DNA from 2 places in the Pseudomonas sp. 1121_17 genome. Region 2 is predicted to be linked to the other one. Evidence: predicted binding sites of a transcription regulator. Region 2 holds the regulator's gene; the other holds the start of a gene.
The links. The regulator FliA, encoded in region 2, starts transcription of late flagellar genes. The targets are predictions, from matches to a motif close to CTAAAGTTTNNNNNNNNNNNGCCGNTAA.
Positions count from the first base shown of each region.

Region 1: FW789_RS06140 (methyl-accepting chemotaxis protein) is a predicted target of FliA. The motif match lies at 6,725-6,752, and genes of this name have one in related genera.

Region 1 covers NZ_VXCX01000002.1:266,239-276,353, forward strand. Annotated here, with positions in the region: gene FW789_RS06095 (molybdopterin cofactor-binding domain-containing protein) at 1-1,888, opposite strand, end outside; gene FW789_RS06100 ((2Fe-2S)-binding protein) at 1,885-2,343, opposite strand; gene FW789_RS06105 (LysR family transcriptional regulator) at 2,498-3,388, opposite strand; gene FW789_RS06110 (LysR family transcriptional regulator) at 3,567-4,466, opposite strand; partial or broken gene FW789_RS06115 (DUF1348 family protein) at 4,566-4,622, shown strand; gene FW789_RS06120 (methyl-accepting chemotaxis protein) at 4,648-5,169, opposite strand; partial or broken gene FW789_RS06125 (PAS domain-containing protein) at 5,200-5,700, opposite strand; gene FW789_RS06130 (TIGR02450 family Trp-rich protein) at 5,843-6,058, opposite strand; gene FW789_RS06135 (DUF6482 family protein) at 6,194-6,499, shown strand; gene FW789_RS06140 (methyl-accepting chemotaxis protein) at 6,796-8,418, shown strand; gene FW789_RS06145 (cystathionine gamma-synthase family protein) at 8,550-9,791, shown strand; gene FW789_RS06150 (amino acid permease) at 9,933-10,115, shown strand, end outside.
Region 2 covers NZ_VXCX01000004.1:234,919-245,033, forward strand. Annotated here, with positions in the region: gene FW789_RS11215 (ParA family protein) at 1-113, opposite strand, end outside; gene motD (flagellar motor protein MotD) at 192-1,049, opposite strand; gene FW789_RS11225 (flagellar motor protein) at 1,053-1,793, opposite strand; gene FW789_RS11230 (protein-glutamate methylesterase/protein-glutamine glutaminase) at 1,793-2,917, opposite strand; gene FW789_RS11235 (chemotaxis protein CheA) at 2,964-5,144, opposite strand; gene FW789_RS11240 (protein phosphatase CheZ) at 5,157-5,945, opposite strand; gene FW789_RS11245 (chemotaxis response regulator CheY) at 5,964-6,338, opposite strand; gene fliA (RNA polymerase sigma factor FliA) at 6,443-7,183, opposite strand; gene fleN (flagellar synthesis regulator FleN) at 7,180-8,013, opposite strand; gene flhF (flagellar biosynthesis protein FlhF) at 8,106-9,416, opposite strand; gene flhA (flagellar biosynthesis protein FlhA) at 9,428-10,115, opposite strand, start outside.

The DNA of each region.
Region 1 (10,115 bases), on a different contig from region 2:
CGTTCTCGATCGAGACCTCAGCGATTACTGCTGCATGCGAGCCAAACGGTGAGGCCATGGCTACGCCGCGGGCACGCTTGCTGCCGTCTTCGGCGGTGAACGGGCCCCGTTTCCAGCCACCAGACAGGTCGGCCACCGCCTTGAGCAGGGTGCTCAGGCGTTGGTTACCCTGCAGCAGGTGCATGCGCAGCGCATAGGGGTCCTGGCCGCCTTTGTCGGCCAGTTCGTCGAGGAACGCTTCATAGAAGAAGTCGTTCATCGAGTTGCCCACCGAGCGCCAGTAGCCGAGCATTGCCGGGCCCTTGACATAGATCTGCGCGACGCGACGGTTGGCGATCGCGTACGACTTGCCAGACAAACCTTCGAGTGCCGTCGGATCGCCTTTTTCCGCTGGGCTGCCGGCGATTGCTTCGGTCGGGCCTTCGGTAGCGCTGACTGCTTCAATTGCCACCGGCATGCCGTTGGCGTCCAGCCCGGCACGGAACTTGACCACCGCCATCGGCCGTAGCACGTCGCGGACAAATTCTTCTTCGCGGCTCCAGATCAATTTGATCGGCCGGCCGACGGCCTTGGCCAGGGCGATCGCTTGCGGATAGGGGTTGGCGCTGTCGTAAAGGAAATGCCGGCCAAAGAACCCACCGAGCAGCGGCGAGTGCAGGGTGATCTGCGCAAGATCGAGGCCGGTGCGCTTGGCGATGTCGGCGCGGAACATGTCGGGTGCCTGGTTCGGCAGCCAGACTTCGAGCGAGCCATCGTCGTTGTAGCGGGCCAGTGCTGAAGGTGGCTCCAGCTGCGCGTGGTTGACGAACTGATTGTGGTAAGTGGCCTCGACCTTGGTCTTGGCGCCTTCCAGGGCTTTACTGAAATCGCCTTCAAGCTCTTCTTCGCGCTGCGGCCCGGTCTGCGCCGCCAGGTGCTCGCGGAAGCCGTCGCTGGAGAAGTCCGCCGGCATCGGCCGCACCTTGGAGTCCGCAGTCGGCTCCTGCCATTGCACCTGCAGCGCTTCGGCAGCGCGCTTGGCGTGCCACCAGCGCTCGGCAACCACTGCCACTGCGCCCGGCAGCTGATGCACCGAGTGCACGCCCTTCATGGCCTTGACCTGCGCCTCGTTGCGCACATCAGCTACGGTCATGCCCAGGCGTGGCGCGTGCTGCACGGCGGCGTGGAGCATGCCGTCGACTTTCAGGTCGATGGCGTAGACCGCCTTGCCGGTGGATTTGTCGTAGGCGTCGAGACGTTTGACCGGCTTGCCGATCCAGCGGAACTGGTTCGGGTCGCGCAAGGTGATGCTGTCTGGATCGGGCACCGGCAGGTCCATGGCCGCGCCGGCCAGCTCACCGTAGCTCAGCGAACGGCCGGAGCTTGCGTGAATGACCCGACCCGGCTCGGTGCTCAGTTCGCTGACCGGTACGCCCAGCTTGGTGCTGGCGGCCTGTACCAGCATGGCCCGGCCGAGGGCGCCCAGGCGCCGCATGACCGGGTAGCTCAGGCGCACCGACATGCTCCCGCCGGTAATACGCATGCCGTTTTCCAGCACCACGTAAGCTTCACCGGGCGGCGCGGCTTCGACCATGAAGGTGGCAGGATCGGCATCCAGCTCCTCGCCGACAATCTGCGCCATCGCCGTGAAGGTGCCTTGGCCACCTTCCATGAACGGGCTGAGCAGGCGGATGCTGTTGTCCGGGCGGATTTCCAGGAACGCCGGCACCTGAGTGCCCCGCGCTGGGGTTGCCGCAGCAGCGGCTTGTACCCGCGAAGTGCCTAGCGGCAGGCCGAAGCCCAGCACCAGAGCGCCAATGGCGCTGCCGGCGAGAAAGCGCCGGCGCGACAGGTTGACCGGTTGATCGAGCGCGAGCAGATCGGCGGGGTAGACGACAGGCTTGGTCATACCACGTCCTCCCGCTTGGCCAGTGCATGCACGGCGTCATGGATCGCGTTGTAGGTGCCGCAACGGCAGAGGTTGATCATCGCCGCAGAAATCTGCTCATCGCTGGGCTTGGGGGTGTGCTTGAGCAGGGCAGTGGCGGCCATGACCTGGCCGGACTGGCAGTAGCCGCACTGTGCGACCTGTTTGTCGACCCAGGCAGCGACCACGCGCTTGCCGACATCGTCGGCCTCGATGGCTTCGATGGTGGTGACCTCCCGGCCAACCACGCCGGCAATCGGCGTTACGCAGGCGCGCACCACATTGCCGTCGACCAGCACTGAACAGGCGCCGCATTGGGCCAGGCCGCAGCCGTATTTGGTGCCGGTCATGCCCAGGTCATCACGGATTACCCACAGCAGTGGAGTATCCGCGTCGGCATCGACCTCGTAGGTCTTTTGGTTGATTCGAAGCTGCATGGCTCACCCGTAATCAGTCGGTTGGATGGATCTCTAGTTTTTATCAGGCCGCCAATGCCCCAGGCCCTGCGCACCCCATGCGGAAAAACTAGCACAAGGTGGTCAAGGCGCAGCCTGCGGCTGCTCAAGCGGTCGGCGGCGTTGCTCATTTCATTCAGTTCAGGCGCAGTGCTTCGATCACGACCTGCATGGCGCGTGAGGTCTCGCGCTGCGCCGAGTAATACAAGTGGTAGCCAGGAAAGCTGCGCCACCACGTTTCAAGCACGGGCACAGCCCGGCCAGCCGCCAGATGGGCGGCAGCCAGATCGTGCGGGACATAGGCCAGGCCATGGCCGTCGAGGGCGGCATTGAGCACCTGGTAGATGCCGTTGAACACCAGCCGGCCCTCGACCCGCACGCTGATTTCGCGCTCGCCTTGCTTGAGCTCCCAGGCATACAGGTTGCCCTGGGTTGGCAGACGCAGGTTGATACAGGCGTGTTGGCTGAGTTGCTCCGGGGTTTCTGGCGTGTGCCGTTCGGCGAAATAAGCGGGCGCAGCGATGATTGCCAGGCGCATGTCCGGGCTGATGCACACCGAGCGGATGTCCTTGCCCAGGCTGTCCCCCAGGCGTACGCCAAAGTCAAACCGGCCCTGGACGATATCGGAGAAGGCGTAATCGCTTTGCAGCTCCAGGTTCAAGCGCGGGTAGCGCGCCAGCAGGCTTTGCAATTTTGGCCAGAGCAAGCTGTCGATGGCATGGTCGCTGGCGGTGATGCGCACGGTGCCGCTGGGCATATCGCCGAGTTCGGCGACCGCGTGCAGTTGTGCTTCGATCAGCTCAAGGCGCGGTGCCACCTCGGCGATCAAGCGTTCGCCTGCCTCGGTAACCGAGACGCTGCGCGTTGTGCGCGTCAGCAGGCGCACACCGAGGCGCGTTTCCAGGTCGCGGATGGTGTGGCTGAGCATCGATTGCGACATGGCCAACTGTGCCGCGGCGCGGGTGAAGCTGCGCTCGCGAGCAACGACGATCAACGCCTGAAGTTGGCTGTAATGCTCTCTGGCCATTGCAGCAGTCCTGAAATCCAGTGGTGTGCGCTAATAATTGGCGCAGAGACGACACTGTAGGCGGGATGGGCGGCCCTAGAAACCTGCATAAACTGCATGCAGCTATGAGCCTGGTTGATAAATACCGGTGTAGCGTGCGTGGCTGTAGCACGTTTGGCGAGCCGGGCAAGGTAATTGACTAGACGCGCAGTGCCGCGATCAGCAGGGCCATCGCCCCTGACGGTTGCCGCCGACTGGGGTAATAGAGGTGCAGACCGGGCCACACCGGGCTGAAGTCTTCGAGCATCTGCAGCAGCTGCCCGGACTGCACATACTGCCCAACCAGTTCCGCAGGCAGATAGGCGACGCCAAGCCCGGCCAGTACGGCTTCCACGGCGTCGGAGGTGTTGTTGAAGACCAGTTGCCCGTCCACACGCAGATTGACTTCGCGGCCATCGACTGCAAATTCCCACGCCCATAAATTGCCCCGCGTCGGCAGGCGCAGGTTGATGCAGTTGTGCTGCAACAGGTCGCTTGGCGTCTGCGCCATACCGTGATGCTGCAGGTAAGCCGGGGTGGCGACAACTGCATAGGGCGCATCCGCAGCGATGCGCACGGCGATCATATCCTGTGCCACTGCCTCGCCGAGCCTGACGCCGGCATCGAAACGTTCGGCAACAATGTCGACGAAGCCGCTGTTGGTCGACAGCTCGACCTTGATCCCCGGATGTGCCGGCAAAAACAGCTTGAGCTTGGTCATCAGCACCGCCCGCACAGCGTGATCGGAGGCGGTGATGCGGATCGTGCCGGTAGGGCTGTTGCTCAACTCGGTCAGCGCCTGCAACTGCGTGTCGATGGCCTCGAATTGTGGGGCGACGTTCGCCAGCAGTTGCTCGCCGGCCTCTGTCATCGTCACGTTGCGCGAGTTGCGTGACAGCAGGCTGACGCCCAGGCGGGCTTCCAGGGCGCGTACGGCGTGGCTGACGGCTGTCTGTGACACGCCCAGCCGCGCTGCTGCTTTGGTGAAACTACGCGCGTGCGCGACGGCAAAGAACACACTCAGGCCGGAGAACGCATCGCGCAAAGTCTTGGGGTCCATGGAGGGCACTTCACTGGGGAACTGTCGGGCAAACTACAGGGATGGCCTGACGATGAACAGCGTTCTGGTTGAGCGCTGGAGTGAGCAGATAGAGCTAGGCGCTTTGCCTACGAGAAGCATGAGGATTCGGGCCGCTGGTTTCGCTCGTATGGCAATGAGAGATCGCTTGGCGGCCCCATGATCAGCGTTGCTGGCGTTGCTCCAGACGCTGGGCGAACTGGCCAATCACTTCAACCACCCGCTGCGCACCGCGCTGAATATCCTCGATCACCGCGCCAGCCTTGTGCGCCAGCTCAACACCTTGCTCGGTCTTCAGCGTACTCGCCTGCATGCTCGCCACAGCCTGGCGGGCCAGTTCGCGGTTCTTGCCGACCACTTCACTGATCGCCACGGTGGCCTTGCTGGTGCGCTGCGCCAGGTTGCGCACTTCATCGGCGACCACGGCAAAGCCGCGGCCTTGGTCGCCGGCGCGGGCGGCTTCGATCGCCGCGTTGAGGGCCAGCAGGTTGGTCTGCTCGGCGATGCTGCGGATGGCATCGACAATGGTGCCGATCTGCTCGGACTGCTCACTCAGCGCACTGATCGCCTGGCCCATCTGCGTGAGCTCGTCGGCAATGCTCTGCACCATGTTTACGGTCTGTTGCACCACTGCAGAACCCTGCTGGGTACACTCATCGGTGTGCTGAGACGTCTCGAAGGCCACCAGTGCAGCTTGCGATTCGGCCTCGCGCTGCTCGATCTCAGGGGTGATATCACTGGCAAACTTGACGATGCCATAGAGCTTGCCGTGCTCGTCATACAGCGGGTTGTAGGTAGCCTGCAGCCAGACGGTGGCGCCGCGACTGTCCAGGCGCGGGAATTGGCCTGCCTTGAACGTGCCACGATTCAGCGCTGCCCAGAACTCGCGATAGGCGTCACTTTTCGCTTCGCTGGCAGAGCAGAACATCTGGTGATGCTGACCGCGTACCTGATCCAGGCGATAGCCCATGACCTTGAGGAAGTTGGCGTTGGCATTGATCACGCGCCCGTCAAGAGTAAACTCGATGACGGCCATCGAACGTTCAATGGCGTTGATGACGCTGGCCTGTCCCTGGGCGTGCTGCTGGGCTACACCATGCTCGTCCTGGAGCGTGGCGACGGTCTTGCGCAGCGCAGCCACTTCAGCCTCGAGCGCGGCTTGACTGGCGTGTTCCGCATGCAACAACTGCTGGTGGGTGCTGGCGCGGATAAACATGGCGGCGGGCCTCGGGAACAGAATCTGCGTGTTGGCACGGTGCCCACACAGTAGGTGCCATTAAGCCACTACCGCCAATAATTGTACAAATATTTATTACTGTACAAGTATGAGAACTTAATTGTCCCGTTCGCGGTCAGGCTCACTTCCAGCCCAGCAGCCACCGGGTGGAGTCGCGCAGTTCCTGCCAGTCGAACACTTCACTGCGCCCGGTCAGCACCGCCTGCATCTCGACTTGCAGCGGTGTGCCTTCGTCATCACACAGCAATTGGGTGACGATGAAGTGCTTCTCGCGGTTTAGCGGCGCGCGAGCTGTCCATTTCGACAGCGCCAGTTTGCGGGGGTTGAACCTGTTCATGAGAGCTCCATGCGCGGTGGCTGCTGATATCTTTGCGTCTAGGCTATAGACTTATACACGTATTGCAAATTGTACAAGAATCGCCATTTTGTCACAGGGAGCTCCCACATGACCGACGCTACCCGCACTACCTCGATCACCTTGCAGCAGTTGCGCAGTCTTGCTGATGCGGGTTCAGTCGACGAGCTTGAACTGCTGTCTCTGGAGGGCGGCATTTACCTGCTCAGGGTGCATACCGCAACAGGCCTGCAGACTTTGGCCGGGGAGGGCGGCAGGCCGATGCACCTGCGCTCGTCGACGCACTTGCGCAGTTTGCTCGCGGGCTTCTCGGCAATGCGCTGCGTGCTCGTCCAGCATGTGGTCCACGATGAGATGTGCGGCCAGCGCGAAGGGCAGATCGAGCCATTGCGCCTGCCATTGTCACTGGAGCAGACGTGGTAGCCGCAAGTACTCCGCGACTGGGCCTGATACTCGGGGACCAGCTGTCATCCGACCTGAGATCGATCCAGGCACTGGACCCGCAGCGTGACATCCTGGATGAGGTGAAATATTGCTCTGAGCGCTGCCGCCGAGCGCGGCGCAGCGCCGTGGGCGAGGACACTCAGGCAGGTTGCTGAGCGCCACGCTGGAACTGTTCGATTATCGAGCATGATCCGCTTTTGAGCGCTCAATTTTGGCCAAAAGGCGCCGAACGTAATGGGTAGTGCAGCTCACCCTTCGCATTCGGAAGTCTAGCCATGTCCTTGCGCCACTTGAATATTGCCACTCGCTCTTACTTGAGTTTCAGCCTGATCGCCGCACTGGTGGTGATCCTCGGCGGGTTTTCCATCAACAAGATCTCCACCATGCGCGAAGCGGTGGTGTACACCGAACAGGTGACCAACGTCGGCACGCGCTACCTTGGCGAAGTGCGCAGCCACATGCTGGGGCTGCGTATCATCACCATGCGCATGGCCATCGCCCGTCAGCCTGCACAACTGGCGCCCACCCTGGCGCGCCTGGAGGAGCTCAAAGGCCTGCTGGACAAGGGCCTGCAGGGCTACAGCGCGGTGATGCCGGCGCAGGCCAAGCCGGTGTTTGCCGAGATGCAGCAATTGATCAGCCAATATCGGGTACTGCTCGACCAGTACAAGGGCTTGTCCGATCAGAATCGGCTGGAGCCGATGCAGGGCATGCTCAGCGGCACCATGCAGGATATCTCCACCCGCACCGGAGAGCTGTATGACAGCCTGGTCAAGCTCAGCAGCGAGGCGGCCGCCGCACATACCGCCGAGGCCCGCAAGGACTATCAGCGCGCCTTGTGGCTGACTGCGAGCGTGGTCGGCCTGGTACTACTCCTGACAATCAGCCTGGCCTGGCTGCTTACCCGCAGCATTGTCAGCCCGCTGCGTGCGGCGATTGCCGTGGCCCAGGACATCGCCGACGGTGACCTGTCGCAGGCGGTGGTGGCTAGCGGCAACGATGAAGCCAGCCAGTTGATGCGTGCATTGGCGGCCATGCAGGCGAGCCTCAAGGATGCGCTGCGCCTGATCGGTGACTCGTCCCAGCAACTGGCAGCAGCCAGTGAACAGATGTCGGCGATCACTCGGCAGACCTCCAATGACCTCAGCCGGCAAACCGACGAGATCCAGCAAGCCGCTACGGCAGTCACCGAGATGAGCGTGGCGGTGGAAGAGGTGGCGCGCAACACCGTCAGCACCTCGAGCATTTCACGCGAGTCCGAAGAAGCGGCCCAGCGCGGGCGTGAGCGGGTAGCTGAGGCCATTCGCTCGATCGGCAAGATGCGCCATGACGTGCACGAGGCCTCGGCGCAGATCGAGGCGTTGTCGGTGCAGTCGCAGGAGGTGGGCAAGGTGCTGGATGTGATCGGAGCGATTGCCGGGCAAACCAACCTGCTGGCGCTCAATGCGGCCATCGAAGCCGCACGGGCCGGTGAGGCTGGCCGAGGCTTTGCGGTCGTGGCCGATGAAGTTAGAGCGCTGGCCGCGCGCACCCAGAGCTCGACGCTGGAGATCGAGGAAATGGTCAATGCCATCCGCACCGGTACCGCGCGGGTGGTCGACTCGATGCTCAGCAACAGTCAGCAGGTTGCGCATACCCTGGAAGTGGCGGAGTTGGCCGGCGAGGCGCTGGATCAGATCACCAGCGGCGCCTCGACCATCCACGAGCGCAATCTGGTAGTGGCCAGCGCCACCGAAGAGCAGGCGCAAGTCGCGCGCGAGGTTGATCGTAACCTGCTGAACATCCGCGATCTGGCCCTGCAGACCTCGGAAGGCGCCGACCAGATCAGCGCAGCCAGCCAGGAACTGGCCAACCTGTCGATTGGTTTGAACGGGATGATGAAACGCTTTCAGCTGTGAAACACCCCCAGCCATTAAAATAAACCGCCCTCAGGCCAGCATTACATCGTTTTTCAGCGCTGCTGGCCTTCCCTATAGTCCTCGCATACCCAAACGGAGCACCGACGTGCTCCCTTGATGCGAGACTGGCTATGAACAACAAGAAAACCCTCGACGCCAAGGTCGGCGCCGGCACCCGCGTAGTGTGGGGCGGCGAGCAGGTCAGCCACCCTTACAACGCTACCCAGACGCCGATCGTGGCCAGCGCCGCCTATGGCTACGACGATATCGACACCTGGTATGACGTGGCGCTGGGCAATCAGCCTGGGTTTATCTACAGCCGCATGAGCAACCCCACCGTTGCCGTGCTTGAAGACAAACTGTGCGCGCTGGAGGCCGCCGAGTCCGCAGTCGCCTTCAGCTCTGGCATGGCCGCCATCAGTGGCGTGCTGCACAGCCTGCTGGCCTGTGGCCAACGGGTGGTGTCGACCCGCGACAGCTATGGCGGCACCAACAAGATCTTCGAAGAGTTCCTGCCGCGAATGGGCGTTGAGGTAACCCTGTGCGACACCTACGACACCGAGGCCATCGAGCGAGAGATCGCCCGTGGCTGCAACGTGGTGTACCTGGAAACCCCCACCAATCCGACCCTGAAGGTGCTGGACATCCGCCGCCTGGTCGCAGCGGCCAAGCGGGTAGGGGCGCTGGTGGTGGCGGACAATACCTTCGCCACGCCGTTGAACCAGAACCCGCTGGCGCTTGGTGTTGACGTAGTGGTGCACAGCGCAACCAAGTTCCTCTCCGGCCACGGCGATGTGCTGGGCGGTATTGCCTGCGGCGCTGAAACACTGATGAGCAAGGTGCGCCACTACCGCGAAATCAACGGCGCCGCGCTGGACCCGTTCTCGGCCTACCTGATCATCCGCGGGATCAAGACGCTGGCCCTGCGCCTGCGTCAGCAGCAAGCGAGTGCCCAGGCGCTGGCGGAGTACCTGTGCACCGAGCCTTTGGTCGAAGCAGTCAACTACCCGGGCCTGGCCGAGCACCCTGGGCATGCCATTGCCCGCGCGCAGATGCGTGGCTTTGGCGCGATTGTCAGCTTCGTGCTCAAAGGTGGCATGCGCGATGTAGCGCAGTTGCTGCCGCTGCTCAAGTACGCCCACCGTGCCGGCAACCTGGGTGCGGTAGAAACCATCTATGGCCCGGCGCGCACCACCAGCCATGTTGAAAACACCCTGGAAGAGCGTCAGGCACTGGGCATTTCCGAAGGCCTGGTGCGCATCTCGGTCGGTATCGAAGACACCGCCGACCTGCTCGCGGACCTGCGTGATGCCTGCACCGTGTTGCGCGAGCGACAGCGTACGCAACCTCAGTGCACTGCAGTGCACGCCTAGCGTGAGCTCAAGGCCTGGCGATAAAAACGTCGCCAGGTCGCTTCATGAAAACCGACAATAACAACAACTGCTGGCTGCCGGACTCACCGTGGCGTCATCGCGGCGGGGCGTGTTCGCCATCACTTTCATGAGAATAAAACCATGCACTCTGAGCACAATGACGCACAGGCCGGCAGCGGCCCTGCGTTCAACAAAGACATGCAAACCCGCCACATCGTCATGCTGGCGTTGGGCGGTGTGATCGGCACTGGCCTGTTCCTCACTTCCGGCTACACCGTCAACCAGGCCGGTCCGCTGGGCGCAGTGATCGCCTACATGATTGGC
Region 2 (10,115 bases):
AGATCGACAACGACCACGCGCTTGCCCGCATCGGCCAGCAAGCCGGCCAGGGCGATGGTTGTGGTGGTCTTGCCGACGCCACCTTTTTGATTGGCTACTGCCCAGACTCTCATGGTGCGCTGCTTCCTCCCGGTATGGCCGCCTGCCCTCCCGGGAACGGTGTGAAATTCTGTGACGGGGATTTGACGGGGCTAGCCCCCTCCCGCCGCTACTGCGCTTGGCGGTGCACTTTGTGTGCCAGCCCGGCGCATCGCCGCATCCGGGGTCGCATTGGCGCTGCCGGTTGCGGTCAGGCTGCGGCGTACTTCCAGGTTGCGCGAAATCACCAGCACGACCCGTCGATTGCGCGCACGGCCCTCGGCCGTATCGTTGCTGGCGACCGGTTGATACTCGCCATAGCCGACCGAGGCCATGCGCCCGGGATTGACGCCGTTCATGGCCAACAGGCGGACGATACTGGCCGCACGCGAGGCCGACAGTTCCCAGTTGGTCGGGTACTGCGCAGTGCGGATCGGCAGGTTGTCGGTAAAGCCCTCGACGTGCACCGGGTTGGCGAACGGCTTGAGGATATTCGCCACCTTCTCGATGATCGCGAATGCAGCGTCGCTGGGCATGGCATCGCCACTGCCAAACAACAGCGCCGAATTGAGCTCAACCTCGACCCACAGTTCGTTGCCGCGCACGGTCATCTGGTTGGAGCTGATCAAATCGCCGAAAGCGCTGCGCACATCATCGCTGATGGTCTGCAGCGGGTCGGCGCTGGTCTGGCCGAGGCCCGCATCGGTCTGCTCGCTGTCTTTGATCAACGGCTCGGCTGGCTTGATGCTGAGCGGCTGTTCTTCGCCGATCGGGATGGCCCGCATGGCCCGCTCAGGGTCATTGAACACGCCGAGCAAGGCCTGCGAGACGACCTTGTACTTGCCCTCGTTGATCGAAGAGATCGAATACATGACCACGAAAAAGGCAAACAGGAGTGTAATGAAGTCGGCGTACGACACCAGCCAGCGCTCGTGGTTCTCGGGTTCTTCGGTATGGCGACGGCGACGCATGGCTTACTCCATGAAGCCTTGCAGCTTCAGCTCGATCGAGCGTGGGTTTTCGCCTTCGGCGATAGACAGCAGGCCTTCGAGCAGCATCTCGCGGTAGCGTGACTGACGCATGACGATGGCTTTGAGCTTGTTGGCGACCGGCAGCAGGATCAGGTTGGCACTGGCCACGCCATAGATGGTAGCGACAAACGCCACGGCGATGCCGTTGCCCAGTTGGGACGGGTCGGCCAGGTTGCCCATGACATGGATCAGGCCCATCACCGCACCGATGATGCCGATGGTCGGCGCATAGCCGCCCATGCTTTCGAACACTTTTGCCGCCTGGATATCGCGGCTTTCCTGGGTCAGGAAATCCACCTCGAGGATGCTCCGGATAGCCTCCGGCTCGGCGCCGTCGACCAGCAGTTGCAAGCCCTTGCGCGCATACGGATCAGGCTCGCCGTCAGCCACGCCTTCCAGGCCGAGCAGGCCCTCCTTGCGTGCGGTCAGGCTCCAATTGACTACCCGATCGATACCACCGGCCAGGTCGACCCGCGGCGGGAAGATGATCCAGCGAGCGATCTGCAGCGCACGCTTGAACGACGGCAGCGGTGCCTGCAGCATGGCCGCGCCGAGGGTGCCGCCGAGCACGATCAACGCAGCTGGCGCGTTGAGCAGCGCACCGACATGCCCGCCCTCGAGGAAGTTGCCGCCGACAATGGCGACGAAAGCGAGGATCAGGCCGATCAGGCTGAGTACGTCCATCAGACGCAGGCCTCGACCAGGTGCTTGCCGATATCGTCAAGACTGTACACCGCGTCGGCCAGGTTGGCCTTGACGATGGCCATGGGCATGCCATAGATCACGCAACTGGCTTCGTCCTGCGCCCACACCGTGCTACCGCCCTGCTTGAGCAGGCGCGCACCTTCACGGCCATCCGCGCCCATGCCGGTAAGTACTACCGACAGGACCTTGTCACCGTAGGACTTGGCCGCCGAGCCGAAGGTGATATCCACACATGGCTTGTAGTTGAGGCGCTCATCGCCCGGCAGGATTTTCACCATGCCGCGGCCATCGACCATCATCTGCTTGCCGCCAGGCGCTAGCAGCGCCAGACCTGGGCGCAGCATGTCGCCGTCTTCGGCTTCCTTGACGTTGATCCGGCAGAGCTTGTCGAGGCGTTCGGCAAAGGCCTTGGTGAACGCCGCGGGCATGTGCTGGATCAACACGATCGGTGCCGGGAAGTTGGCGGGCAGTTGCGTCAGGACACGCTGCAGCGCAACCGGGCCACCGGTCGAGGTGCCGATCGCAACCAGCTTGTAGGGCTTGCGCTTGGGCGCCGGCGAATGCGCCGCAGCAGGCGCTGCCGGGCTACGCACGGGAGCAGGCGTCGGAGTGCGCGGTGCAGGTGTGTGGCCAAGGCTGCTGGCCGGTGCAGGGCTGCTCGCAGCTGGCGCGGGCGCCGGTGCGGCATAGCTGCTCAAGCGGCGGTTGCTGCGCGAGATGGTATGTACCTTCTCGCAGAGCATCTGTTTAACCTTTTCTGGGTTACGCGAAATGTCTTCGAAGTTTTTCGGCAGGTAGTCGACCGCCCCGGCATCCAGCGCGTCGAGGGTTACCCGGGCGCCTTCATGGGTCAGCGACGAGAACATCAACACCGGCGTCGGGCAGCGCTGCATGATGTGCCGCACCGCGGTGATGCCGTCCATCATGGGCATTTCATAGTCCATGGTGATGACATCGGGCTTGAGCGACAGCGCCTGGTCGATTGCTTCCTTGCCATTGGTCGCGGTACCCACAACCTGGATCGTCGGGTCGGACGAGAGAATTTCCGAAACGCGCCGGCGGAAGAAACCGGAATCATCCACCACCAGGACCTTGACTGCCATAAACACTCCATTAGATGCCGCAACCGCGAGGCTGCGCCACCGAAAATCAATAACGCTTGGCGGCGTAACGCTTGAGCATGCTCGGGACGTCGAGGATCAACGCAATCCGGCCATCGCCAGTGATCGTCGCGCCAGACATGCCCGGGGTGCCCTGCAGCATCTTGCCCAACGGCTTGATCACCACCTCTTCCTGGCCGACCAGCTGGTCGACCACAAAGCCGATGCGCTGGGTGCCGACCGAGAGGATCACCACATGGCCCTCGTGCTGCTCTTCATGCACCTGGCCCTGGACCAGCCAGCGCTTGAGGTAGAACAGCGGCAGCGCCTTGTCGCGGACGATGACCACTTCCTGGCCGTCGACGACATTGGTGCGCGACAGGTCGAGGTGGAAGATCTCGTTGACGTTGACCAGCGGGAAGGCAAACGCCTGGTTGGCCAGCATCACCATCAGGGTCGGCATGATCGCCAGGGTCAGCGGCACCTTGATGACGATCTTCGAACCCTGGCCCTTGGCCGAGTAGATGTTGATCGAGCCGTTGAGCTGGGAAATCTTGGTTTTCACCACGTCCATGCCGACGCCGCGGCCGGACACGTCGGAAATCTCGGTCTTGGTAGAGAAGCCCGGGGCAAAGATCAGGTTGTAGCAGTCCGATTCGCTCAGGCGCTCGGCGGCGTCCTTGTCCATCAGGCCTTTTTCCACGGCCTTGGCCCGCAGCACGTTGGGGTCCATGCCTTTGCCGTCGTCCGAGATCGACAGCAGGATATGGTCGCCTTCCTGTTCTGCCGAAAGCACCACCTTGCCGGTGCGAGCCTTGCCTGAGGCGTCGCGCTCGTCGGGCATTTCGATGCCGTGGTCGACCGCGTTGCGCACCAAGTGGACCAGCGGGTCTGCCAGAGCCTCGACGAGGTTCTTGTCGAGGTCGGTTTCTTCGCCGACCAGCTCCAGGTTGATTTCCTTCTTGAGCTGGCGGGCAAGGTCGCGAACCAGCCGCGGGAACCGCCCGAAGACTTTCTTGATCGGCTGCATGCGGGTCTTCATTACCGCAGTCTGCAGGTCTGCGGTGACCACATCGAGGTTGGACACAGCCTTGGACATGGCTTCGTCGCCGCTGTTCAGGCCCAGGCGCACCAGCCGGTTACGCACCAGCACCAGCTCGCCAACCATATTCATGATCTCGTCCAGCCGCGCGGTATCGACGCGTACAGTCGTCTCGGCTTCGCTGGCGTGCTTCTCTGCGGGTGCAGCTGGCGCAGGCTTGGCAGCTGCCGGTGCTGGCGCAGCAGGCTTGGGCGCAGCTTTTACCTCAGCCTTGGCTGCTACCGGAGCAACGGCCACAGCAGCCGCTTCGGCGGCATCGGTCGAGAACTTACCTTTGCCGTGCAGCTCATCGAGCAGCGCTTCGAACTCGTGCTCGCTGATTTCGTCGCCGCTGGCAGCCGGCGCGGGGCTGGCTGCTGCCGCGGCAACCGCAGCAGTCGGCAGCGCATCTGCAGCAAAGGTACCCTTGCCATGCAACTGGTCGAGCAATGCTTCGAATTCGTCATCGGTAATCTCGTCACCGGCCGGCGCTGGCGCGACAGCCTCGGGAGCGACCGTGGCCGCCTCGACCGAGAACTGGCCCTTGCCGTGCAGTTGATCGAGCAGAGATTCGAATTCGGCGTCGGTGATTTCATCCGACTCGGCGCTGGCCGCGCCGTGCTGCGGCTGTTCGGCAGCCTCGGCCTCGGCCTTGACCGCATCGAGCGAGTCGAGCAGTTGTTCGAACTCGGTGTCGGTGATGTCTTCCTCGACCACCGCTGGCTCAGGCTCGACCACCGCAGCAGGCGCGGGCGCCGCACCCGGCTCGGCCAGACGCGACAGCGCTGCCAGCAACTCGCGGGAAGCCGGGGTCACCTCGGTGCGTTCGCGCACCTGGCCGAACATGCTGTTGACCGAATCCAGCGCTTCCAGAACCACGTCCATCAGCTCGGCGTCGACCCTGCGCTCACCTTTGCGCAGGATGTCGAAGACGTTCTCGGCAATGTGGCAGCACTCCACCAGCTCATTGAGCTGGAGGAAGCCGGCGCCCCCTTTTACAGTGTGAAAACCGCGGAAAATCGCATTGAGCAGGTCGGCATCATCCGGTCGGCTTTCCAGCTCGACCAATTGCTCGGACAACAACTCAAGAATTTCCCCGGCTTCTACCAGGAAATCCTGAAGGATTTCTTCATCGGCGCCGAAGCTCATTAAACGTGCTCCCTAAAAACCAAGGCTGGACAGCAGATCGTCGACATCGTCCTGACCGGACACAACGTCTTCACGCTTATCGGCATGAATCTGCGGACCTTCACCCCGAGTCGGATGTTTTTCTTGATCTTTTTCAGCGCGCAACTGATCGTGGTCATGTTCGATACCAGCAAAGCGGTCGACCTGACTGGCCATCAGCACGAGCTTGAGCAGATTGCTTTCAACTTCGGTGACCAACGCGGTGACGCGTTTGATCACCTGGCCGGTCAGGTCCTGATAGTCCTGAGCCAGCAAGATATCGTTGAGGTGCCCGGACACCTTGCGGTTGCCCTCGGCACTGTGCGTCAGGAAACTGTCGACCCGTTTGACCAGATCGCGAAACTCCGGCGCGGCTACTTCACGGCGCATGAAGCGCTGCCAGTCAGTGCTCAGCGCCTGGGCCTCACCGGCGAGGTCGTTGAGTACCGGGGTGCTCGCTTCGACCAGGTCCATGGTGCGGTTGGCGGCGCCCTCGGTCAGTTTGACCACGTAGGACAAACGCTCGGTGGCATCGGTGATCTGCGAGACTTCCTCGGCCTGCGGCATTGCCGGGTCGATCTGGAAACTGACGATCGCACTGTGCAGCTCGCGGGTCAGTTTGCCGACTTCCTGGTAAAGGCCACGGTCGCGTGTCTGGTTGAGCTGATGAATCAGCTGCACCGCATCGCCGAACCGGCCGCGCTCAAGGCTCTCGACCAGTTCCTGAGCGTGCTTCTTCAGGGTGTTTTCAAACTCACCCAAAGAGTTGTTGTTAGAGTCCATGGCGCCCCCTGGCGTGATTTAGCTATTCACGCGTTCGAAGATCTTTTCGATCTTCTCTTTGAGCACCTGGGCGGTGAACGGCTTGACCACGTAACCATTGACGCCGGCCTGGGCCGCTTCGATGATCTGATCACGCTTGGCTTCGGCAGTTACCATCAGCACCGGCAGCGTCTTCAGACGTTCATCGGCACGCACTTTGCGCAGCAGGTCGATGCCGGACATGCCGGGCATGTTCCAGTCGGTGACGAGGAAGTCAAAGTGGCCGCTTTCGAGCATCGGCATGGCGGTCAGGCCATCGTCGGCTTCCTGGGTATTGGTGAAGCCCAGATCACGCAAGAGGTTCTTGATGATCCGCCGCATCGTCGAAAAGTCGTCAACGATGAGGATTTTCATGTCTTTGTTCAATTAGACCTCCAAGCAGTCTTAAACGCGCTCGGCCCCGAGCGCGCATTCAATCAATTCGGTACACCGTCAAAACGACTGCAGCGACCCCGGTTTCAACGCGCTCGCCATTCACCCAGCCGGCTGCGCAGACGTGCCGCGCATTGGCTGTGCAACTGGCTGACACGCGACTCGCTGACCCCCAGCACCTCACCGATTTCTTTGAGGTTGAGTTCTTCGTCGTAGTACAGCGCCAGCACCAACCGCTCGCGTTCCGGCAGGTTGGCGATCGCATCGGTCAACGCCGACTGGAAGCGTTCTTCTTCCAGATCACGCAACGGTTCGACCTGCGCACTGGCGCCATCCTCGTGCAGACCTTCATGTTCGCCGTCCTGCAACAGGTCGTCGAAACTGAACAGTCGGCTGCCCAGGGTATCGTTCAGAATCCCGTAATAATCATCGAGACCTAATTGGAGTTCGGCAGCAACCTCGTGATCTTTAGCGTCGCGACCGGTTCTTGCTTCAACAGCGCGCATCGCGTCGCTGACCATACGGGTATTGCGGTGCACCGAACGCGGCGCCCAGTCACCCTTGCGGACCTCGTCGAGCATGGCGCCACGGATGCGGATACCGGCGTAGGTTTCAAAGCTGGCACCCTTGCTGGCATCGTATTTGTTGGAAACTTCGAGCAGGCCGATCATGCCGGCCTGGATCAGATCCTCGACCTGCACGTTGGCCGGCAAGCGCGCCAGCAGGTGGTAAGCGATGCGCTTGACCAGCGGCGCGTAACGCTCGACCAACTCGTACTGGGCGTCCTTGGAAGCCTTGCTGTACATCTGAAAACCGCTTGCACTCATAGCACTGGTCCCGCACTGGTGGGCTGCACCAGGCGCTCGACGAAGAACTCCAGATGCCCACGAGGGTTGGCAGGCAGCGGCCAGCTATCGACCTTCTGCGCGATGGCCTTGAACGCCAGCGCACACTTGGAGCGAGGGAAGGCTTCGTAGACTGCACGCTGCTTCTGCACCGCCTTGCGCACGCATTCGTCGTACGGCACGGCGCCGACGTATTGTAGGGCGACGTCAAGGAAGCGGTCTGTGACCTTGGTCAACTTGGCGAACAGGTTGCGCCCTTCCTGCGGGCTCTGGGCCATGTTGGCAAGGACGCGGAAACGGTTCATGCCATAGTCGCGATTGAGCAGTTTGATCAGCGCGTAGGCGTCGGTGATCGAGGTCGGCTCGTCGCACACCACCAGCAGCACTTCCTGCGCGGCGCGGACAAAGCTCACTACCGAATCGCCGATACCGGCAGCGGTGTCGATGACCAGCACGTCGAGGTTGTCGCCAATCTCGCTGAAGGCCTGGATCAGCCCGGCGTGTTGCGCCGGCTGCAGGTGGACCATGCTCTGGGTGCCCGAGGCGGCCGGCACGATGCGTACCCCACCAGGCCCCTGCAAGAGCACGTCGCGCAACTCGCAGCGGCCTTCGATGACGTCGGCCAGGGTGTGCTTGGGCGTCAGCCCCAGCAGCACGTCGACGTTGGCCAGACCCAGATCGGCGTCCAGCAACATGACCCGGCGGCCGAGTTCGGCCAACGCCAGGGACAGGTTGACTGAAACGTTGGTCTTGCCGACGCCACCTTTGCCACCGGTCACGGCGATAACCTGTACGGGATGCATGCTACCCATATTTGTTCTTTACCTTGTCGCGCTTGAACCGAGGCCACATGGAGGGCTGTGATTGAAGCCCTTGCTGTAGGTACTTTGCATTGTGTTCATCCTCAACCCACGCGTTTGCCGGAGTTGTGGTACAGATCAGCGAACATATCGGCCATGGCCTCTTCGCTGGGGTCTTCCTGCATTTGCACGCTGACGGCGCGGCTGACCAGTTGGTGCTTGCGCGGCAGGTGCAGGTCGTCAGGAATACGCGGGCCGTCGGTAAGATAGGCCACGGGCAGTTCATGACTGATCGCCAGGCTCAGTACTTCACCGAGACAAGCGGTTTCATCAAGCTTGGTCAGGATGCAGCCAGCCAGGCCACAGCGCTTGTAGCTGTGATAAGCGGCGGTCAGCACCTGTTTCTGGCTGGTGGTTGCCAGGACCAGATAATTCTTCGAAGCGATACCGCGCCCGGCGAGCGTCTCCAGCTGCATGCGCAGGGCCGGATCACTGGCCTGCAGGCCGGCGGTATCGATCAGCACCACACGCTTGCGCAGCAGCGGCTCCAGGGCCTGGGCGAGGGACTCGCCCGGGTCGACGTAGGTCACCGACACGTTGAGGATGCGGCCCAGGGTCTTGAGTTGCTCCTGAGCGCCGATACGGAAGCTGTCCATGCTCACCAGCGCCAGGTTCTGCGCGCCGTACTTGAGCACATAACGCGCTGCCAGCTTGGCCAGGGTGGTGGTCTTGCCCATGCCGGCCGGGCCAACCATGGCAATTACCCCGCCCTCCTCGATCGGTTCGATCTCGGGTACATCGATCATTCGCGCCAGGTGCGCGAGGATCATCCGCCAGGCTTGCCGCGGCTCGTCGATTTCGCCGGTCAGGTCGAGCAGTTCACGGGCCAGCGCACCGGTCAGGCCAACACGCTGCAGGCGCCGCCAGAGGTTGGCCTGCAGCGGTTTGCTGCCCTGCAACTGGCTCCAGGCAAGCGAGCCGAGCTGTACTTCGAGCAGTTCACGCAGGCCGGACAGCTCCGAGCGCATGGCATCGAACAGGCGCGGATCAACCGGCGCCACTGCCGGCGCAGCCGGGGCGGCGGGCTGTTCGACGTGCGGCTCGACCAATGGCTCGGAAGCGGTCAGCGAGAGGCCGGCAAACAACTGACGGTTGCCGTCATCGGCATCGCTGCGGCTGCTCAGTTCGGCCTGGGCGGTAGCGATGCGCGACTGGGTCTTGCGCAGCTCGTCTTCAAGCTCAGGGTTGGGCACCCGCGGCGCCAGCGCCGACAGCTTGTAGTCCAGTGCAGCGGTCAGCTCAACGCCGCCGGCAATGCGCCGGTTACCGATGATAGCGGCATCGGAGCCAAGCTCATCGCGGACCAGCTTCATGGCCTGACGCATATCTGCGGCGAAAAAACGCTTAACTTGCATACTCCACTACCTCAGCCGTTCGGGCCCACGGTGGCAACGATGGTGACTTGCTTGTTGTCAGGTATTTCCTGATACGCCAAAACATGCAAATTCGGTACAGCCAGACGGCCGAAGCGCGACAGCATCGCCCGGATCGGCCCGGCTACCAGAAGGATAGCTGGCTGACCTTGCATCTCCTGACGCTGGGCCGCTTCGATAAGCGAACGCTGTAGCTTTTCGGCCATGCTCGGCTCAAGAAGAACACCATCTTCCTGACCTTGCCCGGCCCTTTGCAGACTATTGAGCAAAATCTGTTCCAACCTTGGCTCCAAGGTGATAACAGGCAGCTCGGACTCAACGCCGACAATGCTTTGCACGATGGCGCGACACAATCCGACGCGAACTGCGGCGACCAGCGCGGCATTATCTTGACTCTTGCCAGCGTTGTTGGCGATAGCTTCGGCAATGCTGCGGATATCGCGCACCGGCACTTGCTCGGAGAGCAGAGCTTGCAGGACCTTGAGCAGCCCCGACAAGGAAATGACACCAGGTACCAATTCTTCAGCCAACTTAGGCGAGGCCTTGGCCAACACCTGCAACAGTTGTTGGACTTCCTCGTGGCCGATCAGTTCGTGGCAGTGCTTTTGCAGAATCTGGTTCAAGTGGGTCGCCACTACGGTGCTGGCATCGACCACGGTGTAGCCCAGCGACTGCGCCTGC